Regions from separate parts of the Flavonifractor sp. DFI.6.63 genome, predicted to be linked through region 1. Evidence: a T-box and tRNA genes for the amino acid it is inferred to sense, from the RefSeq annotation. Region 1 holds a T-box; the other regions hold tRNA genes.

The links. The T-box of region 1 lies ahead of NE547_RS13355 (valine--tRNA ligase). A T-box ahead of a tRNA ligase gene usually reads a tRNA of that ligase, here a tRNA-Val.
Region 2: it has a tRNA-Val gene. The T-box ahead of NE547_RS13355 (valine--tRNA ligase) is inferred to sense a tRNA for this amino acid. The anticodon was not compared.
Region 3: it has a tRNA-Val gene. The T-box ahead of NE547_RS13355 (valine--tRNA ligase) is inferred to sense a tRNA for this amino acid. The anticodon was not compared.

What each region holds. Positions count from the first base shown of each region.
Region 1 covers NZ_JANGBE010000028.1:5,515-11,144, forward strand. Annotated here, with positions in the region: gene NE547_RS18435 (S-layer homology domain-containing protein) at 1-708, opposite strand, end outside; gene NE547_RS13355 (valine--tRNA ligase) at 1,128-3,512, opposite strand; T-box leader at 3,554-3,771, opposite strand; gene NE547_RS13360 (M23 family metallopeptidase) at 4,003-5,511, opposite strand.
Region 2 covers NZ_JANGBE010000003.1:159,635-165,264, reverse strand. Annotated here, with positions in the region: gene NE547_RS02710 (ABC transporter substrate-binding protein) at 1-172, opposite strand, end outside; gene ymfI (elongation factor P 5-aminopentanone reductase) at 307-1,029, opposite strand; gene NE547_RS02700 (alpha/beta hydrolase) at 1,034-1,822, opposite strand; tRNA gene NE547_RS02695 (tRNA-Val) at 1,962-2,037, shown strand; tRNA gene NE547_RS02690 (tRNA-Val) at 2,343-2,418, opposite strand; tRNA gene NE547_RS02685 (tRNA-Glu) at 2,424-2,498, opposite strand; tRNA gene NE547_RS02680 (tRNA-Met) at 2,572-2,648, opposite strand; gene vanR (VanR-ABDEGLN family response regulator transcription factor) at 2,726-3,421, opposite strand; gene NE547_RS02670 (hypothetical protein) at 3,630-3,821, opposite strand; gene NE547_RS02665 (Asp23/Gls24 family envelope stress response protein) at 4,038-4,388, shown strand; gene NE547_RS02660 (DAK2 domain-containing protein) at 4,424-5,630, shown strand, end outside.
Region 3 covers NZ_JANGBE010000033.1:22,486-28,115, reverse strand. Annotated here, with positions in the region: gene NE547_RS14625 (adenylosuccinate synthase) at 1-319, opposite strand, end outside; gene NE547_RS14620 (DUF3298 and DUF4163 domain-containing protein) at 564-1,214, opposite strand; gene NE547_RS14615 (YerC/YecD family TrpR-related protein) at 1,469-1,777, shown strand; gene NE547_RS14610 (class I SAM-dependent methyltransferase) at 1,767-2,513, shown strand; gene hslO (Hsp33 family molecular chaperone HslO) at 2,519-3,397, shown strand; tRNA gene NE547_RS14600 (tRNA-Val) at 3,499-3,574, shown strand; tRNA gene NE547_RS14595 (tRNA-Asp) at 3,609-3,685, shown strand; tRNA gene NE547_RS14590 (tRNA-Phe) at 3,689-3,764, shown strand; tRNA gene NE547_RS14585 (tRNA-Gly) at 3,856-3,931, shown strand; tRNA gene NE547_RS14580 (tRNA-Cys) at 3,976-4,049, shown strand; gene NE547_RS14575 (MarR family winged helix-turn-helix transcriptional regulator) at 4,560-5,036, shown strand; gene NE547_RS14570 (MFS transporter) at 5,026-5,630, shown strand, end outside.

The DNA of each region.
Region 1 (5,630 bases):
TGCGCTGGAAGGAGAGACCGTGGCGGTAAGCTGCTGTGTGCCGCCCGGGGCGACGGAAGCGGAGGCCGGGGAGATCGAGACGCTGGAAACAGCGGCGGCAGAGACCGTGATGGTACAGGAATCCGTATAGCCGCCGTCTTCTGTGGTAGCGGTGATGATCGCCGTATCGCCGGCGGCCGCGCCGGAAGAGACGGTAACAGCCCCGGTACTGGAATTGACAGTGATGGTACTGGAATTACTGCTCCAGGTCACCCCTTGAATCGTAGCGTCCGAGGGTGCAAGAATCGCCGCAAGCGTAGCGGTTCCGCCGGCGGACAGGCTCATGGAGCCGGGGGCGACGGTAACGCCGTTAACGGGTGTGCAGGTATAGGTGTAGCAGGATTCAGTATGCGTGTGGTAGCAGTCAGCGGTATGTGAGTGACCTTCCGTACCGTCTGTCTCCTCTTTACCACAAGTGAGTTCATTGTCTTGGTAGCATTCCGCTGTGTGATGGTGCGCTTCGACAGGAGCTTGTTCTTCTTTTCCACAGACCAGAATCTGGCCTTCGCCCAGGAAGCTGCTATATTCACAGCTCAGCTCTTTCGGGCATTGGCTCGTGTGCTGATGGGGACTGCTCGCCAGCGCGGCGGGCATCAGGCCCGCGACCAGGGACAGAGACAGAACCAGAGACAGGACGCGGGGCCAAAGCTTATTTGTCTGGGATTTCATGGTGGTACTCCTTCCATATCCTTTTGTTGCTATTGTATCGCAACCGGGCAAAAAGGTCTATAGATTTAAGACGATCGTAAGAAATAAAAAGTTTCCGTTTGGAAGCAATTACGCAAAATAAAATCCGGCGCGGGCCTGCCCGGAAAACGGCAGGCCCGCGCATCCGCTGGTCGAACGACTGAGACTCGCACAAGCGGGCGCACGCTTCCTGCACAAGGGGAAGCCCTCGGCAGGGGTTCGCCGCCGCAACGGCGCAATCAACGCTGAGACCGCATTCTCCGGCGGCATGCGCTTCGGAGAATGCGCTGCTGCGCCTGAACGCGCACGGGCTGTCCGCCAGCGGCGGACAGCCCGTGCGCGCAGCAGGCCCCAGCCATCTCAGAAAAGCGGCTCAGCCGCTTTTCTGACCGCTGCGCTGCTTAATCGTGGTATTGGAACGCGATCTCCCTGGCGTGGGTGCAGGCGTTCAGATCGCCCATGCTCTGTTCGAACCAGCGCTTGTGGGAAGCGAGAGCCTCCACCTCCAGCCGGTCGATCTCATCCCGCATGGACAGATTGTGCTCGGATTTGTATTTGCGCATGGCGTCCAGCGCGGCCTTGAACTCCTCGCCGAAGCGGAGGATATCCTCGTCGGCCCGGTCGCCCTTCTCCCACTGGAGCAGGTGGATGGACGGCGCGCCCACAAACTCCTTCAGGCCCTTCTGGTAGATATATTCGGTGATGTGGGGCACATAGATGGCATAGAGCTTGAGGATGTTCAGCAGGGCGTAGAACACCGCGTACTGCCCGCTGCGGCGTTCGGCCTCGCCATGGATCTCGGGCTCGTACAGGCGGGACTTGACGATCTCGATATAGTCGTCGCACAAATCGTTCCAGAACAGCTCGTCGATCAGGTGGCGGGCCAGGCCGATCTCGTAGGAGTCCAGCAGCTCGGTGGCCTTCCGGGCGGTCTCCTGCACCCGCTCCACCATCCAGCGGTCGATGGGCAGCAGCTCCGGCCGGACGCCGGGATCAAAGTCGTGCAGGTGGGACAGGCAGAACTTGGAGGCGTTCCACAGCTTGGTCATAAAGCGCTTGGAGGAGTCCACCATGTCGTTCTGATCGAAGAAGGTGTCGGTGCCCAGCCGGGCGCTGGCCGCCCAATAGCGGATCATGTCGGCCGGATGGGTCTCCAGCAGGGACTTGGGCGTGAGCTTGGCGTTGCCCTTGGACTTGCTGATCTTTTCACCCGGCTTGGCCAGAACGAAGCCGCAGATCATCACGTCCTTCCAGGGGATGGTGTGGCGGTGGTAATAGCTTTTGACGATGGTATAGAAGGCCCAGGTGCGGATGATCTCATGGGCCTGGGTACGCATGGTCATGGGCACGAAGGGCTCCTCGTAGCCTGCGCCCCGGGCGGTGTTCTCGTTGATGGCGGGGGTCAGGGAGGAGGTGGCCCAGGTGTCCAGCACGGCGGACTCGGGCACAAACTCGCTGCAGCCGCATTCACAGGCGCCGTGATAGGGGGTCTCCAGAGGGTTGACGGGCAGCTGAGACTCGTCGGCAAAGTGGGGCTTGCCGCACTTTGCGCAGTACCACACCGGGAAGGGAACGCCGAAATACCGCTGGCGGGAGATGCACCAGTCCCACTTCAGGTTCTCCACCCACATGCGGTAGCGGTTTTTCATGGAGGCGGGATACCAGTTGATCGCGTCGCCGGCCTTCAGAAGCTCTTCCTTAATATTGAGCACGTCGATATACCACTGCTGGGAGGGAATGATCTCCACCTCGGTGCCGCAGCGCTCGTGGATGGACACCGTGTGGGTCAGCTTCTCCGACTTGAGCAGCAGGCCCTTCTCGTCCAGCAGGCGGATGATCTCCTTCCGGGCGGCCCGGACGGAGAGGCCCGCGATATAGGGCACGTCCGCGGCGATGCGGCCGTCGGGCAGGATGACCTGACGGTAGGGCAGCTGATAGTCGTTGTACCAGTCCAGGTCGGTGGAGTCGCCGAAGGTGGCGCACATGACCACGCCGGTGCCCTTTTCGATGCTCACCCGCTCATCGGAGAGGATGGGCACCTCGTACTCATACAGGGGCACCGTGATCTGCTTGCCGATATAGGCCTTGTAGCGCTCGTCCTCGGGGTTGACGAAGACGCACACCACACCGTAGAGCAGCTCGGGCCGGGTGGTGGCCACCTCCAGGGTCTTGCCCTCTACCACGAAGGGGATATAGTTGAATGTGGAGTCGATGTCCTTGGCGTCCAGCTCCGCCTGAGCGATGGAGGTCTGGCACTCGGAGCACCAGAGGACCGGGGACTTCCTGAGGTAGGCGTGGCCCGCCTTGGCCAGCTCGATAAAAGAGCGCTGGGAGATCTTCTGCGCCTGGGCCCCCACGGTGGAGTACTGCAGGTCCCAGTCGCAGGAAAAGCCCATGGCCTTCCACAGGGCCTTGAACTCCGCCTCGTATTTTCCAGTGATCTCGATGCACTGGCGGCCGAACTCGCTGCGGGGCACGTTCATGGCCTTTACGCCGGTCTCCTTTTCCACCAGCCGTTCCGAGGGCAGGCCGTTGTCGTCAAAGCCGAAGGGGTAAAACACGTTGTAGCCGTTCATCCGGCGGTAGCGGGCGATCATCTCCGCCTGCGTATAGCTGAAGATGTGGCCGATGTGCAGGCTGCCGTTGACGGTGGGAGGGGGCGTGTCGATGGAGTAAATGGGCCGGGACTGGTCCGGCACGTACTTGTAGACCTGCTGCAGCTCCCACAGCTGCTGCATCTGGGGCTCGATCTCCAGCCCGTTATATCGTTTTTCAAATTCTTCCATAGTGACCTCCCAATCAAAATAAACGCCCTAAACTGCTGCCAGTTTAGGGCGAAATCAACTCCGCGGTACCACCTAAATTCGCGTGCCGGGACGGCGCGCGCGCTCTTGGGGGCGATAACGGGCCCCTCCCGATGGAGTCTACTGCAGTTCCTTCCATGGCTCCCGGGCGACTTGGGCGGCCCGCCTGCGAAAGCTCACACCCAACGCTTTCTCTCTGGGGCAGGAAAGACCGCTTACTACTCCCGATCCGTGCCGTTTTCCTATGATTTTCCGAATCGAACGGAGAAATGCTATCACATTTCAAATTGCTTGTCAAGAGCAGAACGCTCCCCCGCCGCGGCAGGCGGCGGGGGAGCGCAGACGGTCGAGCACGCAAAGCCCATGCAGGAAGGAGGGGGACGCTTCCATGGGAAAAGCCTCCGGCGGGGGCCGGCCCCAGACGGCCAAGAACATACGCCTGGGACGTTTGACTGCTTCAGGAAGCGGGGATTCAGCTCAGATAGGCCAGGGGATTGACCGAGGTGCCGTTGATCTTGACCTCAAAGTGGCAGTGGTTGCCGGTGGAGCGCCCGGTGGAGCCCACCCGGGCGATGGTCTGGCCCTGGTAGACGTGGTCGCCCGCCGAGACCAGTACGCTGGAGCAGTGGCCGTAATAGGTCACCTTGCCGTTGCCGTGGTTGATGATGACCAGGTTGCCGTAGCTCCAGTTGCTGCCGGTGGCCCGGCCCGCGAAGGTCACGGTGCCGCCGTCGGCGGCGGCGATGCCGGTACCGTAGGAAGCGGCGATGTCGATGCCGCCATGATAGCTGTAGGAGCCGAAAATGGACCGGTAGCCAAAATAGGAGGTGATGCGCCCGTAGACCGGCCAGATAAAGTAGCCGTTGGGGTACCAGGAGGGCCGCACCTTGGTGCCCACCGCGATGACCTTGGTGGTGGCCTCCTGCAGCACCTGGGTGCTGATGATATCCCGCTCCTGCTCGCGGCCGTTGACATAGGTGATGTTGGCGCTGACCAGCGCTTGGCCGGGAACGCCGGGGTCGATCACACGGGATTCACCCTGGTACATGGAGTCGTCCTCCACCTGCTCCACGGGGCACTCCACGGCCTCGGTATAGGTGACGGAATCCACCGTCTGCACCGACAGGTAGGGGATCTCCTCCCGGACGTTGAGCAGCTGGCCGATATAGATCCGGTTGATGTCGATCTCGGGATTGAGCTGCTGCATCTCGCTGACGGTCATGCCGTTGTCCAGCGCGATCTGCATAAAAGTGTCTCCGCTCTGAACCTCATAGGTGGTCTGGCCGTTGGTGTTTTGGGTCAGCCGGGCCAGCATCGCGTCCAGATCCTGATTCACGTCGGAGGGGGTGTATTCATGAGAGACGACCACATTGGAGGTGAAATCGGCGGAGACGGTGTTTTCGGTCCGGTAGGGCGCCTTGATGGCGTCCAGCAGGGCGTCCAGGCTCTCCCGGTCGGCGGCTGCGCCGATAAACGTGCCGTCCACCTTGAGCACATAGCTCTTCATCACCGCGCCGATCTGGTCGAAGAGATAGGTCTCAAATTCGCCGGTGTCGGAAAGCTTCCCGCGCTCGGACAGGGCAAAGGTATAGCTCACCGTGCTGGGGATCTCATAATCATAGCCCAGAATGGTGGCGGCCCGGGCCTCCACCCGGTCCATCACATCCTCGAAGACCTGGGGATCGGACACGGTGCCCAGGGGCACCCCGTCCACCGACACTACGTAGCTGGGCGTGTAAACGGTGGCCACCACAGTGGCCACGCCCACCACGGCGGCCACCGCCAGAAAATTCAGCGGTGTGAAGAGCCGTTTTCCCCCTGCCGTGGCCTCGTCCAGCTTGTGCTGGAACCGCCGGGCGCTCAGCCGCACGCGGGCCATGCCGTCCATCCAGGCGGCACGGTAACGCTCCAGCCGTTTTGCCAGGGGCAGGCCTGCCTGCTGTGCGTCCTCGTCCCGGGGCGCATGCAGAATATCGTCCATATGGGAATCCCTCCCGTTCGAGTGGTTTACATCAAGATCGATCCGGCACAAAAGCGCCGAATCGTAACAAGTTGAATAAAAAGATTACAAAAAGGTTACAGAGTTTATGATACACGTTT
Region 2 (5,630 bases), on a different contig from region 1:
ACGCGGACGTGCTGCCGCCGGCGGGGGCGGTGCTTTCGGGCGCGCCGGTCTCGGGGCTGGTGGTCTCAGGCGCGGGGGAACTGGCGGTGCCGCCGCTGCCGCCGCAGCCGGCCAGCAGGGAGAAGCAAAGGGCACCCGCCATGGCAAGAGACAGGATGCGGGATTTCTTCATCATTCATTACCTCCTTTAAGGTTGTTGACAATTATATCTTCCCACAGCAAAATTGTCAACCGCTAAAATGCACAATGGCCGTCCAATACGGACAGCCATTGTGGGAGATATCGACAATTTTAAAACGCGCCGGTCTAAATTACCAGCCCGCCGTTCGGCGCCAGCACCTGTCCGGTAATGAACCGGGCGGCGTCAGAGGCCAGAAAACAGACCGACTGCGCCACGTCCTCCGGCGTGCCGATGGTCCCCAGCGGGGTCTCCTCCGCCAGCGCCGCCAGCGTCCCGGCATCCAGGCGGGCGTTCATTTCGGTATCAATGACCCCCGGGGCCACGCAGTTGACCGTGATGCCCGAGGGGCCCAGCTCCTTGGCCAGAGCCTTTGTCAGGCCGATGACCGCCGCCTTGGAAGCGGAATAGGCCGCCTCGCAGGAGCCCCCCACCTGCCCCCACATGGAGGATACCGTCACGATGCGCCCCGCCTTCCGGTGGATGAAGTGGGGAAGCACGGCCCGGATGCTGTGGAAGACCCCATCCACATTTACGGCGAACATCCGCCGCCAGTCGGCGTCAGTCAAATCGCCAAACAGTTTCTGCTGGGAGATTCCGGCATTGCATACCAGAATGTCAAGTTGACAAAATTTATCTAACACATTGTCAACCATATCTTGTACCTGGACCGGGTCGGCCACGTCGGCCTGAAGGGCCAGTCCCCCGACCTGGGCCGCCAGAGCCTCTGCCTGGCCCCGGGAGCCGCGGTAGTTTATGACCACCCGGCACCCGTCCGCGGCAAAGCGCCGGACACAGGCCGCGCCGATGCCGCGACTGCCGCCGGTAATAAGAACGACCTTTTGTCCCATTTTGTTATCGTCCTTTCAGCCAGTCCACGCACAGGGGATGCCATGCAGCTGCGTGGGCATTGCAGTGATCCTCGTCCCGGGCGCTCTCCTGGTCGGCCAGCCCCATGGCATGCGGCCCGTCCGCAAAGAGATGCAGCTCAAAGGGCACCTCCGCCGCCCGCAGCGCGCGGGCATAATCCAGCGTATTTTCCACCGGGACGGTCGCATCCCGCACAGTGGCCCACAAAAAGACGGGCGGGTGGCCCGGCCGGACCTGCCGGTCCAGCCGCAGCGCCTCCGGCGCTCCGATCTCCTCCAGCAGCGCCGCCAGGTGGACCACCGGATAGCCCAAAACCGCCGCGTCAGGCCGCACCTGATCCGGCGTCAGGCCCAGCGCCGCTCCGATCGCCGGATCCTCCCAACGGCCCGACAGATATCCCGCCAGATGTCCGCCTGCCGAAAAACCGCATACAGCCACCCGGTCGGCACGAAAGCCGTACTCCGCCGCATGCGAGCGAAGGAAGGCCACCGCTGCGGCCGTCTCCAGCAGAGGCTGGGGCCAGCGTCTGGGCAGCACACTGTAATCCAATACAAAGGCTTGGATCCCCGCCGCCAAGAAGGCCAGCGCCACGGGCTCGGACTCCGCGGGCGCCAGGCGCCGGTAGGCCCCGCCCGGGAGGATAAGCACCGCCCAGCGCTTGCCGTCATCGGCCAACAGGCCGGTGTGTTCCCGGCAATAGGCCCGCAGCCGGACTCCTTCCCCCGCCGTCAGCCCCGGATGCAGCTCTGCGGGGCCAAATTCCCGGTACAGCATATCTCCCGCTCCTTTTTCTCCGTTCGCCAGCTTTCTCCCTTTGCTCCAGTATAGCAGTTTCCTTCACTCTTTAAAAGAGGAATTCGGAAAAAAGTATTGACAAGTCGTCCTGTTGCGGATATAATAATCTTCGCTGTCTGGACGATTAGCTCAGCTGGTAGAGCATCCGCTTGACGTGCGGGAGGTCACAGGTTCAAGTCCTGTATCGTCCACCAGATCAAAGCTCTGGAACCATATGGGTTCCAGAGCTTTTTGCAAATGCTGTTCAAGCAGGGCAGGGCCGCAGAGGACGGGATGGGATCCCGTCCTCTGCAGCCCTGCCTCATCCCACAATTTCAGCCGGATTTCGAGGGGCTTCCTCCAGATCTTGCAGCCTTTGAAGCGGTCCTCATCCATTCCACCGGCGCCGATCCTGTCGCGGCGCAGGCGTGTGGGCGGCACGGCTCTGCCCTGTGCTATCCCATGGAACCGCGGCAGGCGCGTAAAAAAAGAAGACACGCTTCCAGCGTGTCTTCTTTTTTGGTGGAGACGACAGAACTCGAATCTGTGACCCCTTGCGTGTGAAGCAAGTGCTCTACCGGCTGAGCTACGCCTCCATATTTGGTGACCCGTACGAGACTCGAACTCGTGTTACCGCCGTGAAAGGGCGGTGTCTTAACCACTTGACCAACGGGCCATGTTGCCCAAGCGGGCCGGGGTCCCTTCCCGAAGGAAAGTCCCAAAAGACGGCACGTGCCGTCTTTTGGGTCTGGTAGCGGCACCTGGATTTGAACCGGGGACACTGCGGGTATGAACCGCATGCTCTAGCCAACTGAGCTATGCCGCCTTGTCAGGCCCTGCCACACAGGGCAAGAGTTAGTATACCCGATTTGTCCCGGCTTGTCAATCTTTTTTTACGGAAAATCAGTCGATTTTATACCCCACGCCCCATACCGTTTTGATGAACCGGGGATTCCGGCTGGGCTCGCCCATTTTCTCCCGCAAACGGCGGATGTGTACCATAACGGTATTGTTCCGGTCCAGATACTTTTCTCCCCATACCGTCTCAAACAGGCGCTCGGCGGAGATGACCTGTCCCCGGTTTTCACACAGCATCCATAGGATGTCAAACTCAATGGGCGTCAGATTCAGCTCCCGGTCGTAGAGCTGGCACTCATGCGTGCCCCGATTGATGACCAGGCCGTTGAAATCGATCAGGTCCCGGCTCTCGGAGGACTTGTCCGCCTCGTTATAGCGGGTATAGCGCCGCAGCTGCGCCTTCACCCGGGCCACCAATTCCAGGGGATTGAAGGGTTTGGTGATGTAGTCGTCCGCGCCGATGGTCAGCCCTGTGATCTTGTCCATATCATCCACCTTGGCGGTGAGCATAAGCACCGGAAAGTGGTGCTCCTTGCGGATCTCCCCGCACAGGGTAAAGCCGCTGATATCGGGCAGCATCACGTCCAGAATGGCCAGATCCAGCCGCTCGCGGGCCACGCAGGCCAGCGCTTCGGTGCCCGTGCCGCATTTGAAGACGGTGCACCCCTCGCTTTTCAGGTAGACCTCCACCAGATCGGCGATCTCCGGCTCGTCGTCTACAACCAGGATATTGGCATCCATGGCACGCTCCCCTTTCAGCGGTATTCCAGTGTGCCGCGGCAACTCTGCAAAGCGGTTGCTTCAGCCGGCGTACTTTGCCATCAGTGCTATTATAACCAATCTGCCGCAGGCAGGTCAAGCCAGGCGCATCATTGTAAGAAAAACATCAGGAACGGGCGCGAAAAAGAGCCGGGCCCGCGTTCGCAGGCCCGGCTGACCGGTTTTCGCCTTACTCGTCCCAATCGGCGTAGTCGTCCGTCTCGTCATGGCAGCAACAGAGCTTCTTCTCTGCCAACAGCCCCTTCACACGGTCGACGAAATCGACGATCTTATCCCAATAGAGAACCACAGTGTAGGCCAGAGCGGCCAGGATGGTGAGAATGGTGAAAAATTTCACCACACCGCAAAAAAACTTTTTCATCGTGCAGGCAGCCTCCTTACCGTTTTTGCTGCTGATCCATTGCTATCCACAGTTTACACGTTTCTTTCCCAAAATACAAGTGCGCCGCCCTACTTTCTTGAAACTTTTTTCCCTTGTAATTTGCATGAAAATAGAATACAATATAGAAACGAATGAAAAGAAATCGGCCGTCTTCGCGGCGGCCTGCTTGCATTTTCCCAGAAAGGACGGGATTCCATGAAGCTGCAAACTGAAAAGGGCGAGATTACCATCAGCAGCGAGGTGTTTACCCACATCACCGGCGCGGCGGCGACCAACTGCTACGGCGTCAAGGGGATGGCGATCCGCTCCGCAACCGACGGGCTGGTCCACCTGCTGCGGCGGGAGTCCATGGCCAAGGGCGTCAAGGTGACCTATAACGACGATGCCACCGTCTCCATTGAGCTGCACATCATCGTGGACAACGGCGTCAATCTGATGGCGGTCAGCCGCTCCATCATGAGCGAGGTGCGCTATATCGTCAGCCGTACCACCGGCGCCGAGGTGCGCAACGTAGACGTGTGCATCGACTCCATGGTCATCGGCTGACCCCTGGTCCGCCATCGAAAGGAAGGAACACAGACATGAGAGAGTGTATTGACGGAGCGTCGTTTGCTCAGGCGATCATCCACGCGGCGGCCTCCATCAATCTACAAAAGCAGCAGATCAACGAGCTCAACGTCTTCCCCGTGCCCGACGGGGATACCGGCACCAATATGAGCCTGACCATCTCCACCGCTGCTGCCGAACTGCGCAAAAAGCACCCCAAGACGGTGTCAGACGCCGCCGCCGCCAACGCCTCCGCTCTGCTGCGGGGCGCCCGGGGCAATTCCGGCGTCATCCTCTCCCTGCTTTTCCGGGGGTTTGCCAAGGCCGTGAAGGACAAGGACGTCATCGACGGCCGCGAGCTGGCCATTGCCCTGGACTTTGGCGTGGCCGCCGCCTACAAGGCGGTGATGAAGCCCGCCGAGGGCACGATCCTTACCGTCTCCCGCCTGGCCGCCGCCCGGGCGGCTGACGCCGCGCGGGCCACGCCCAACGACCCGGAGGCCGTGCTGGAAGCCGCCATCGCGGAGGGCCAGCTCGCCCTGGAGAACACCATCAACCAAAACCCCGTACTGAAAAAGGCAGGGGTCGTAGACGCCGGCGGCAAGGGGTTTCTGGTCATTCTTCAGGGGATGCTGGACTCGATGCGCGGCCTGCCCCTGCCTGAGGAGAGCGGGGACCACGCCAAGCCCGAGCAGAAGACCGACTACGCCGCCATTGCCGCCGAGGAGATCACCTTTACCTTCGACACGGTATTCATCGTCCGCAAAACCACCCGGAAAAGCCTGGAAGCCTTCCAGGCCTATCTCAACAGCATTGGCGACAGCCTGGTCATCGGCGAGGACGACGATGCGTTCAAGGTGCATGTCCATACCGACATCCCCGGCGCCGCCCTCACGGAGGCCCAGAAGTACGGTACCCTGGAGCTGGCCAAGATCGAGAACATGCGCACCCAGGCGGAGGATCTGGCCGCCGGCCGGCACATTCAGAGCACCGACGACCTGGAGGAGGCCGATCATTCCCACGCAGGCCGGAACGTCGCCCCGCCGGAAAAGCGATACGGCGTGGTGGCCGTCGCGGCGGGCGCAGGCCTGGCGGAGGTCTTCCGGGATCTGGGCGCCGACGGCGTCATCAGCGGCGGTCAGACCATGAACCCCTCCACGGAAGATATCATGCGGGAGATCGACCGCACTCCGGCTGAAATCGTCTACGTACTGCCCAACAACAAGAACATCATCATGGCCG
Region 3 (5,630 bases), on a different contig from region 1:
AGGGCATGAGCACCTGCGTACGCTGGTCCACGATGACCTTGGGGGCGGGTACGCCGCCGTCGGCAAGACTCTTGAGCTCGGCGATGAATTTGGGTACGTCCAGCGCTACGCCGTTGCCGATGATGTTCGTGGTGTGAGGGTAGAAGACGCCGGAGGGAAGCTGATGCAGTGCGAACTTTCCGTAATCGCAGATGATCGTGTGACCGGCATTGGCCCCGCCCTGGAAACGGATGACCACGTCGGACGCTTCGGCCAGCAGATCCGTGATCTTGCCCTTGCCCTCGTCGCCCCAGTTTGCGCCAACGATTGCTTTGACCATGATGTTCCTCCTGCCGCGGGGATTCGCGCATTGGCCTTTTCCCGCGTGCGAACATGCCGCAGCCCCGGCCGGGCCCACAGCGGCACTTATTATATCGCGGATTTTTTGCAAAGACAAGGCATAAAATGTAAAAAAATCTGCGCCGATCGCCGGAAGAAGGGAAGAAATTTTCCTGGAAACAGGGCCGCACAGACTTCGCGCCCGCAGCGGGCCGCAGCCCTGCCGGTAAAAGGGCGTTGCTGCTTTAGCGGCACGCTGCTTCTTCCGGCAGGGAAAGGGGAAAGACGGGGATCCCCTCGGCGTAAGGGGCGATGCGGTAGAGCGGGAAAAAGACCGCCGGACCCGCTTGGGTACAGTAAAAGTGTTCCGGGTCAAAGGCTGCGGGCAGCCGCTGCCGCCAGTCCTCAAAGAACCAGGCCTCGCCGTTGGCCAGCCGCGCCTCGATCTGTGCGCGCACCTGTTCCAGCACGGCCCGCCGCCAGCGGAAGCGGGGCGGGAAAAAGGAGGCCAGCGAGCGGGGCAGGCCCCGGGGCAGCTCCCAGGTGTCTCCCTGCCGCACCGTGACCCCGTGCGCTCCGCCGGAAAACTCATAGGCGTCCAGATAGAGGCTGAGCAGCGTCTCCGACTGAACGGTGAGGCGGTATGTGAGCGCCGCCTCCCAGGGGCGGAAGGGGCGGGACTGCTCCCGGGCAAGGCGCGCCGCCGCCTGGGCCCGGAGAAAAAGCGGCCCTGTCCACCGCGCCTTCCACTGTTCGGCCGCCTGCCGGTAGTACCGGGCGATCCGGCGCTGCCCGGCCGTCTCCTCCAACAGCCGGGGAAATTGCAGGGAAACCGTCAAAACCGGCTCGCCCTCCCAGTTCAGCGTTTGCTTCCAAAGTCCGTCTTCTATCTTCATGCCCGCGCCTCCCATCGGCTCATTTCTCTCTACAGCGTATGGCGCATTTCACGCAAGGGTGAAAAAGAGAAGGGTCGAAAGGGCGGCCCAGCCGCTTTTTTCGAGCGGGCGGCGGCCCGCCGGGGCAAAGCAAATGTCGTACGACTTTGGCAATCCTATGAAAAAGTGGTTTACTTCCATACTTCACTTTGGTAAAATAGGAGTTGTTGAACAAGGCGCTTTTCCTGAGAAACGATTGGGAGGCAAACGTGCAAATGACAAAAAACGAAAAGCGGGAGCACAGCGACGTGCTCTATCAGGCCATTTTGACGCTCCGGGATCTGGACGAGTGCAAGAAATTTTTCTCCGACCTGTGCACGGTGGCGGAGCTGCGTGCTATGGAGCAGCGCTTCGAGGTGGCGATGCTCCTGTCCGACGGCATGATCTACAACGATATCCTGGAGCGCACCGGCGCGTCCAGCGCCACCATCAGCCGGGTGAACCGGTCCCTCCAGTATGGGGCGGACGGCTATCAGGCGGTGCTGCCCAGGATCAAGGAGCAGATGGATCAGCATGGCGTATGAGAACCTGGCCGGGTGCTACGATCAGTTCACCCGGGATGTGGACTACGTCCGCTGGGCAGACTATCTGGAGCGCCACTTTGCCCGCAGCGCCCTGCCCATCCATACGGTGCTGGACCTGGCCTGCGGTACCGGCAGCCTGACCTTGGAGCTGGCCCGGCGGGGGTATGAGATGATCGGGGTGGACCAGTCGGAGGAAATGCTGGCTCAGGCCGCCGAAAAGTGCCGGCAGGCATCTGAGATCCCGCCCCTTTTTCTCCACCAGTCCATGGACAAGCTGGATCTGTACGGGACCATCGACGCCTGCGTCTGCTGCCTGGACAGCGTCAATTACGTTACAAGCCCCCAAAAGCTGGAGCGGGCCTTTCAGCGGGTGCATACCTTCCTGATGCCCGGCGGGCTGTTCGTGTTCGACGTCAACACGCCGGACAAGCTGCGCGCCCTGGACGGGCAGGTATTCCTGGACGAGAGCGCGGACGCCTACTGCGTCTGGCGGGCGGACTATTCCGCGCGCCGCCGCGTATGCACCTACGGGATGGACCTGTTTACCCTGGAGCCGGACGGCCGCTGGAGCCGGGCGGAAGAGCTCCACGAGGAATACGCCTACGAGCCGGACGAGCTGGAGGCGCTGCTGGTCCGGGCGGGCTTTTCCCGCATCAAACAATACGGCGAGCGGAAGCTGCGCGCCCCCAAAGCGGGGGAGGGACGCATCTTTTTTGCCGCGCGAAAGGAATCCTGACGAACATGGCAGACAGTATCATCCGCGTTCTGGCAAAGGACGCGCCCGTCAAGGCCTCGGCCATCACCGCAAGAGACATGGTGGAGCGTGCCCGGCAGATCCACAGGACCCTGCCCGTGGCCACCGCCGCGCTGGGCCGCGCCCTCATGGCCTGTTCCATGATGGGAAATCAGCTCAAAGAGGAGAAGGGCTCCGTCACCCTACAGATCAAGGGCGCGGGCCCCCTGGGACGGATCACCGTGGTATCCGACAGCTCCGGAAACGCCCGGGGGTATGTGCAGAATCCCCAGGTGGATCTGCCCCTCAAGGGGCCGGCCAAACTGGATGTGGGCTCCGCCGTGGGGCTTCCCGGCGCTTTGACCGTCATCAAGGACCTGCAGATGAAAGAGCCCTATGTGGGCACGGTCCCTCTGGTCTCCGGGGAGATCGCCGAGGATGTGACCTCCTACTTCGCGGAAAGCGAACAGATCCCAACGGCCTGCGCGCTGGGCGTGCTGGTGGAGGTCGACCAGAGCGTGCTGTGCGCCGGGGGATATCTGATCCAGCTGCTGCCCGGCGCGGACGATGGAGTGATCAGCGCCATTGAGCAGGGCATCCAGACGGTGGGGCCCGTCACAGAGGCCCTGCGCTCCGGCGCCGACGCGCGGGCGCTGCTGGAGCAGGTGCTGGGGGCGTTCGAGCTGGAGGTGCTCGCGCAGGAGCCGGTGGAGTACCGCTGCTATTGCAGCCGGGACCGGGTGACCCGGGCCCTGATCAGTATGGGCCGGGAGGAGCTGGAGGCGCTGATCCGGGAGCAGGGGAAGGCGGAGCTGACGTGTCAGTTCTGCGATCAGGCGTACCACTATTCCCGGGAAGCGCTGGAGGCGCTGCTGGCGTCTCTGTAAGAGACGCCAGCAAAAAATGTGGGAAAAGTGATTTTAGTGGTTGACAAGAGTGGGAGGTTTTAGTATAATAACCTTCGCTGCTTGAGTTTGAGCACGGACAAGGGAGCATAGCTCAGCTGGGAGAGCGCATGCCTTACAAGCATGATGTCACAGGTTCGAGCCCTGTTGTTCCCACCAGCCGCATTGCGGTTCCCCAAACCCCCTACCGTCTGGCGCGGTAGTTCAGTTGGTTAGAACGCCGGCCTGTCACGCCGGAGGTCGAGGGTTCAAGTCCCTTCCGCGTCGCCATTCGCCTCTGTAGCTCAGTTGGTAGAGCAGGGGACTGAAAATCCCCGTGTCGCTGGTTCGATTCCGGCCGGAGGCACCATTCTCCGGCGGATGCCTGTGGGCGTCCGCCGGGGAAGACAGTTTCATAGGTATCAAATGCGTGCCTTGGGCATAAGATGTGCTGTTGACACGCAGGTGTAGCTCATCTGGTAGAGCGCCACCTTGCCAAGGTGGAGGTAGCGAGTTCGAGCCTCGTCACCTGCTCCAGACAAATGATAACAGGAGCAAAGAATTGCTCCTGTTATCCATAGGGCGACATAGCCAAGTGGTAAGGCAGAGCTCTGCAAAAGCTCCACCCCCAGTTCGAATCTGGGTGTCGCCTCCAAAAAGAAACACCAGCCAACGGCTGGTGTTTCTTTTTGGATACCTGGGGATAGTTCAATGCTCGGGCGAAGTGAATTCGCTTTGCGCCAAGGGTTTGCGCCAGCGGCGCAGAAGCGCCGCCCCGCCGCGCGGGTCCCGATCCGGTCTCAGTTTGCCGAAAAAGGCCTCTGGCCTTTTTCGACCGAGGGATGCATGACGGACAGGGCTCGATTCTTGCAGAAAAGTCGCCCTGTCCGTCATGAAAGGTGTCATTTCCGACGCACGTGTCGCCGGAAATGACGGAACTTCCTTTCCTTCCGTCGTCTGCGGACGACTCAACTCTGCCAGGCTCTTCTCCAGGAGGGTTTTCGGCAGCCTGAAACGAAAAGACACACCGAATGGTGTGTCTTTTCGTTTGGAGGCGGCGCAGAAGGAAAGCCTGCCCGGGCCGTAAGCTTGCTGCTTGACAAACCAAAAAGATGTGGTATCATCTGATTTGGTTGATGCTACATCTTTTTGACGTGAGGCGGCAATGGATATTACCAAAAGAAAAATTACAAAAATTGCGCGGGAAGTCGGCAAATTTACAGTCCGTACCCTTCGGGAAGACGGGATCGGTACCGCGGAATTCGATGTGCTCCATGCGATCCGTAAGAATCCCGGCATTACACAGGCGGGCGTGTGCAGGATCGTCGGGATCGACAAAGGGGCCGTCGCAAGACAGACGGCCAATCTGGAGGCGAAGGGGTATCTGATCCGGAAAGAGAATCCCAACGACGGACGGAGCCAGCTGCTGTTTGCCACAGAAAAAGCGGAAGGATTGAAACATTCCAAAGCGCATGTGGAGGCGCTGTTTTACGAGTGGCTGCTGCAGCCGCTGCCGGAGGCGGAAAAACAGGAATTTGCACGGCTTCTGGACAGACTGTACCGGCGGTGTAAAGCAGAGAGCAGGGCGGATTTTCCGGAAATGAATCAAAGAATGAAAGGGTGCCGGCCGGATGAAGCATAGCAAGCGGAAAAGACTCTCCCAGGCGATGCTGTTTATTCTTCTGTTCGGCATTGTCAGCCTGTTTTCGGATATGACCCACGAGGGGGCATCCAGCATCCGCGGCGCATATCTCTCCCTGCTCGGCGCTTCTGCGGGTACGATCGGATTTGTTTCCGGGCTTGGAGAACTGATAGGCTACTCCATGCGCTATGTATTCGGGAAACTGACGGATCGAACAAAGCAGTACTGGCCCATGACGATTGCGGGCTATCTCCTGGATGTGCTGGCGGTGCCTGCGCTTGCGCTGGTGGGAGAGCACGGATGGATCGGGGCCTGCGCGCTGCTGATCGTTCAGCGGATGGGCAAGGCCATCAAAAAGCCCGCAAAGGATACGATACTGTCCTTTGCCGCCGCACAGGAGGGCGTGGGCAAGAGCTTCGGCATTCAGGAGGTGCTCGACCAGATCGGCGCGTTTCTCGGGCCCGTGCTGCTGTATCTTGTCATGCTCTTCAAGACGGATGGAACTGTGTTTCAGATCTACTCCGCCTGCTTTGCGGTACTGGCGGTCCCCAGTGTGATCACGATCGTCCTGCTGCTGGTAACCAGATACCGATT